2 regions of the Mucilaginibacter sp. P25 genome follow, and region 1 is predicted to be linked to the other one. Evidence: riboswitches for the same ligand, from Rfam matches in the RefSeq annotation. Region 1 holds a riboswitch; the other holds the start of a gene.
What was found. A riboswitch is a leader RNA that binds a small molecule or an ion and turns the genes downstream of it on or off. The one in region 1 is predicted to bind cobalamin.
Positions count from the first base shown of each region.

Region 2: it holds a riboswitch for cobalamin, as region 1 does, so the genes downstream of both, ACRQ5D_RS23295 (TonB-dependent receptor) here and metE (5-methyltetrahydropteroyltriglutamate--homocysteine S-methyltransferase) in region 1, are expected to answer to the same signal.

Region 1 is NZ_CP193937.1:5,438,793-5,441,956, reverse strand. Features, by position in the region: gene ACRQ5D_RS27445 (MFS transporter) at 1-1,326, opposite strand, end outside; cobalamin riboswitch at 1,447-1,637, shown strand; partial or broken gene metE (5-methyltetrahydropteroyltriglutamate--homocysteine S-methyltransferase) at 1,811-3,164, shown strand, end outside.
Region 2 is NZ_CP193937.1:4,615,953-4,619,116, forward strand. Features, by position in the region: gene ACRQ5D_RS23280 (SRPBCC family protein) at 1-6, opposite strand, end outside; gene ACRQ5D_RS23285 (hypothetical protein) at 1-292, opposite strand, end outside; gene ACRQ5D_RS23290 (serine hydrolase) at 358-1,548, opposite strand; cobalamin riboswitch at 1,522-1,714, shown strand; gene ACRQ5D_RS23295 (TonB-dependent receptor) at 1,861-2,340, shown strand; gene ACRQ5D_RS23300 (TonB-dependent receptor plug domain-containing protein) at 2,337-3,164, shown strand, end outside.

The DNA.
Region 1 (3,164 bases):
AATGGCCAGTGTGCCTCCTGCAGCCATTGCACCAAAAACGGCTACACCTATGGCACCCGCTGTTTGCCTTGCCGTGTTTAATATAGCCGAGGCAGTTCCTGATAATGTTTTATCTACACTTGATAAAATACCATTGGTCATGGCTGGTACAGCAAGGCCCATACCCATCGGGATAACCAGGAAAGGCAGGAATAGTTCAAGATATGGGGTATGCTCGTGAGCTATGAATAAACCCGCAAAGCCGGCGGCAAACATGATGAGGCCAACAATGATAGGTTTACGGATGCCGTAGCGGTTAACGATGCGGCCGCTAATCACATTGGAGATCACAAAGCCTACAGTAAGCGGAAGAAATGCCAGCCCGGCCATAATGGATGGATAGTTTAGTACTTTTTGCAGATAAAGGCTTAAAATAAAAACGCTGCCATAGTAAGATCCGTTTAAAACCGCACCGAGTATTAAAAGTGCATTAAACCTCGCTGACTTGAACAGATGGAATGGCAGCATTGGATGTGCTGTTTTGCCTTCAATCCATAAAAAAAGACCGAAAATCAATAAACTCAAAATAAGCCCTCCCCAGATTAGTACATGGCTTAATCCAAGCCGGGGTATTTCAATAATTACACTAATGAGCGTGGTGACTGATAGCATCCAGGTGAGTTGTCCGGGCAAATCAAAACTCCTCTTGCTTGTTTTTGTCATTTGCGCCATTTTAAAACTCAGGATATAACCAATTATGCAGATTGGGATGTTAACAATAAAAATGAAACGCCAACTGCTGAATGCTATCAGGAAGCCACCAATAGTGGGGCCTGCCGCCATGGCAGCGCTTCCGGCAGCTGTCCACAAGCCTACGGCCCGCGTGCGTGTTTGTGGTGTATGTGCAAACTGGTGATTGAGCAATGCAAGCGAGCTTGGGATCATCATAGCAGCCCCAATTCCCTGGGCCACACGGCAAATGATAAGCGTAATTGCATCAGGGGCCAAACCGCATCCTGCTGATGCAATACCGAAAATGATCATGCCAATCTGGAAGATCTTTTTTGATCCTAATAGGTCGCCGAGGCTACCTGCCGACAGCATGAGTACTGCAAATGCAAGCGTGTATGCGTCAATTACCCATTGCAGGGTGCTGATACCCGCATGATATGCTTTTGCAATTTCAGGTAGTGCAATATTAACGATAGAAACATCAAGTTGTGCTACTACAAAGGCCAAACTGGTAGTTAATACCGCCCAGCCAAAGCCCGGAAGGTTTGAATGTGTTTTCTGATCCATATAGAAGCTGCCAAAGGTAAGGATCAGTTTGCATCTGGTATGGTACAATTCAACGTTTTATAGGTTTACGCGTTTATTGACCATGATATAGCCTACAATTTCACCAATAAAATAACCTGAATATTCAGCCGGCATATCATTATATTTGCCCCGATAGTTCTTTACTTTACTTCATCAACCGGTATAGGTTTTACTTAATTGTAGATTAATAGGGAATCGTGTGTAAATCACGAACTGTCGCGCAACTGTAAGTAACACAAAGGTTTTTGCCAGTAATGTCCACTGTCCTGATGAAAGGGATGGGAAGGGCGGCAAAAATGTTACAAGTCAGGAGACCTGCCTAATACTGAATTGACAATGCTTTCGCGGTATGAAGCTTGGTCTGGGTTATGATTACTTGCCTGTTGGGTCCATGACCTGTTATGACAGGCTGTGCCCATATATTCTCTCCATTTTTACATATCACCAAAGTATTACGAAGCTTAGCTAAAAGGGCTTTTAACCGATTTATTCATTTAATCAATTAAAAGAGATGCTAACGCAAAATTTAGGCTACCCGCGTATTGGTAGCCGGCGCGAATTGAAAAAAGTCTGCGAAAACTACTGGGCAGGCAAAACGGGCTTAAAAAATGTGCTTACCGTGGGTAAATACATCAGGGAAGAGAACTGGCTGCTGCAAAAGAAGCCGAGATCGACCTCATCCCATCAAATGATTTTTCATTTTATGACCAGGTGCTGGATCATTCACTGATGTTTGGCGCTATTCCTAAACGCTATCATGAAGTGATCAGTCAAAAAGGCAATACCGAGCTCGATCTGTATTTTGCTATGGCCCGCGGCTATCAAAAAGATGGATTGGATGTGGTAGCCATGGAAATGACCAAATGGTTTGATACCAATTACCATTACATAGTACCCGAGTTTTATAAAGACCAGCAGTTTAAACTGTTCTCCACCAAAGTTATCGATGAGTTTTATGAGGCTAAACAGTTGGGCATCGTTAGCAAGCCGGTATTGCTTGGCCCTGTATCGTACCTGTTGTTAGGTAAGGAGAAAGAGGCTGGTTTCGATAGGATAGACCTGATCAAAAATCTGCTGCCTGTTTATTTTGACATTCTGAATAAGCTTAAAGCTTTAGGTGCCGAATGGGTTCAGTTTGATGAGCCGTTTTTAGCACTTGATTTAAGCGAAAAACAACAAGAGGTATTTAAAGATACCTATAAGCAATTGAGGAAGGAATTTCCTTTTCTGAAGATAGTTTTGGCAACTTATTTTGAACGCCTGGGCGATAACACTCAATTAGCGGCAATTTTACCTGTTGATGTTTTACATGTCGATTTAGTGCGGGCGCCTCAGCAATTGAATGAAGTAATGGAGCATCTGCCCCAAAAAACTATCCTTTCTTTAGGTGTTGTTGACGGGCGCAATATCTGGAAAAATGATTTTGTTAACTCGCTGGTCATTATAAAGAATGCGAAGGATAAATTAGGTGCCGACCGCGTTTGGATAGCCCCTTCATGCTCATTGATCCATTCGCCATGCGATCTGCAAAATGAAACCAACGATGAAGTGCTTACTCCCGAAATTAAGCAGTGGCTGGCTTTTGCGCGGCAGAAAATAAACGAAGTGGTATTGCTGAGCAACTTATCGGAAGATGTGGTGAGCGATAGCAGCCTGCATCAACTGGCAAAAAACCGGCAGGCAAACGAGGCCCGCCGAACATCTGCACTGATCCATAACCCAGCGATTAAACAGCGTGTAAGCGCCATCACCGAAAATGATGCAAAGCGTATAAGTGCTTTTCCTGCACGCAAAGAACAGCAGCAGCAACTGCTTAACCTGCCGCTTTTTGCCACCACAACTATTGGTTCGTTCCCGCAAACCGC
Region 2 (3,164 bases), 820 kb from region 1:
ATTCACAATAAACGACGAGACGAATATTTACGTTTATGGGATTGGTGGATAGTTTACCAATACGTTTGTAAAGCTCACAATGCCCTGTGATGCCCCTGTTTAACAGGTAGCCACCTGCGCCTATCTTAACAATGCTTGCAAACGGGTTCTTGAAAATGTTTTTAAAGCCAGAAAAGCCGAGTTTCATGCCTCCCGCTATAGACGTAAAACGCTCGGGCCAATTCAGATTTATACGGTCGTCGCCGTAAAGCACGGGGTAGTTGTCGGTATATTTTACTATTGTAGTTGCCATAGGTTTTTAAATAGTTGTCGTTTTTAAAACACCCTTTGCGCTACTAAGTTTTCCCGAAGTGAATTTTATTGCTTTTGACTATAGTTAAATTTAAATTTAGTTAAATCGGGTAGATGCTTTTTGGGACGTTTTAACTCATATTGATATATTACCTGGCCAAGGTTTTTCAGGAAAGGCAGGCATACAGTGGCGTACTCATATTTATTATCATTCAGTACGCCATCTTCGTTTGACTGTACAACAGCACTGAGTATAAACTCTACCTTATTTTTGAAATCTACGATATAGGCATTATCAATATCATAACCATAACTGTCGCCAACTTTATTGAAAATCCTGATATCATCCGCAGTTAAATTGAAGCGTTGTTTTTGAGGAAAAGTTTCCGGAAATAACAATCTTTTAAGTACCATCTGCTGATCGGCGAGGGCATAAACGTTCTTTTCAGAAAAGTCAAGCGGTTTATTCACAAGCCGGTCGCTGCTATCTAAGTAGGCTTTGCCCTGAAGCATGTTTTCCAGGTTCATGGGATAGTTTGAAGCATCATATAGTGTAGGCTTGTGATAAACCAATTTATCGTCGTTGTAAAAATTGATAGGGTTGGTGTGCTGGGTACTTTCTCCCGCATCGCCAATAGCCAGCCTGCCTACAATACGAGTGTTATTAAGGTGATATTTTTTTAGTTTTTGATTGATCTCCGCCCGGCCAACAAATTCGTACAGGCGGTTGTACGCATCGTTATCGCTCACCAGTAAGATTTTTTTAATGTAGTTTTCAATAGATGGGAGACCTGTTGCAGATGATGTGTCCACACGTACCTTGGTTTGGCCGGCAAATGAACTATCTGTAATCATCACCGACTTGGGGTTTAAACCTTGCACCTTCAGCTCATTCAACTTTTCAAGGGCAAATATGGCTGCAGGGAGTTTTACTGTGCTTGCTGGATAAAAATAATGATGCGCATTAACGCGATAACTGTATGAGGTAAAGTGAGGAATATTGTTTCTATCCCTGTCTATCCGGGTGTATAGTATCTGTACTTCATTTTGTGTGGGGTGGTTTAGGATACCTGAAAATAATTCAGGATGTTCATGTAATAAGCCCTTCAGAAAAACGGTATCGGGTTGTTGGGCAAAACCGTTAAGTGTGCTCATGATCAGCAGTAAAATACAGAGATATTTCATCATGATAAATATAGTTATGTAATTTGAGGTTAACGGATACTTATTGTACTTTTGCAGCGCTTTAGGTTTCATTATTTGCTTAATGAATTAAAAGGGAATACGGTGTAAATCCGTAACTGTCCCGCAGCTGTAAGTTCCATAACCGTTGCCAAATCTATAAAGTCACTTTCTGTAAACAGGGGGAAGGCCAGGCAAAAGGGGAGCAAGTCAGAAGACCTGCCAAGGCGTTATATGTTATTCATAGCTTTCGGGGATTGAAGCTTGAATGTGAATGCTCTTCGTTTGGCGTGTTTTCATTTTATTCATTTCCGTGTATGCTATTAAGGCTGCATTATTATTTTACACATATCAATCATACATGGAAAAAAGTACGCTAAAATTACTTTGGGATTCGGTTTGTTAGCTGTTGGTTTATCTACCTCAGCAGCATATGCACAGGATACCACACGCACACTCAATACGGTAGTAGTAACTGCAAGCCGTTCGCCTAAAAAACTGTCAGACATTGGCCGCGTTGTTACAATAATCTCTGCAGATAAAATCAATAAATCGCAGGGTAAATCATTACCTCAATTATTAAATACGGTTGCCGGTATAACTTTTTCAGGTGCAAATAATGCCCCCGGTATCAGCACATCGGTTTTCCTACGCGGAGCTTCAACTGGCAATACCCTTATCCTGGTTGATGGCTTCCCGGTAAATAACGCATCCGGTATAGACGGCAGCTATGATCTTAATGCCCTTTCGGTGGATTTGATAGATCATATCGAGATTTTGAAAGGAAGTGGTTCAACGCTTTATGGTTCTGATGCTGTAGCAGGCGTTATTAATATCATCACAAAAAAGCTAAACAACAGGGATTGACCGGTGGTTTGCAGTTAACAGGCGGCAGCTATAATACGTTTAAAGAGTCGGCCTCATTAATTGGACAGGTGAAAAATACAGGCATAGCCATTAACCTGTCAAATACCGATTCAAAAGGCTTTGCCGCGGCTACAGATACCACTGGCAAAGGCGATTTTAAGAAAGATGGTTTTCACCAACGTTCGGCCAGTGTGAACCTGAGCCAAAATGTCTCATCTAAATTTATTCTTAATGGAAACCTGCAGGTAAGCCACAACACCGGCGACCTGCCTTATGGTGCTTTTACTAATGATAACGATTACACGTATAAAAACACATTTTTATTTGGTGGCGTAGGTGCAAAACTGATTTTGCCTAAAGGTAACCTCAACGTGAACCTGTCGCAAAATACGGTTCAAAATGATTTCACCAACCTTCCGTCTGACAATGGCGGAACCCACCAGGTTACAAAAAATACAGGACGTATAACCAATGCCGAAGCTGTGTTTAATTATGAATTGAATAAGTATTTTGATATTACCAGCGGCGCGGCCTTTAAATACAGCAACACAAGCCAGTACAGCTTGTATGAGTCGACAGCTTATCCGGGTGTGCCAAGCATTATTAAAGCCGGCGATGCTGCTAATAACATCTTCAGCGCTTATACATCGTTGTTTTTTAAATACGATATCTTTCATATGGAGTTAGGCGGCAGGTACAATAACCATAGCAAATATGGCGATAAGTTTACCTACACCATCAATCCATCTTTATACCTTGCCGATCAGTTTAAAGTTTTCGGTACAATAGCTTCAGCGTTCAGGTCGCCTTCGCTATATCAGTTG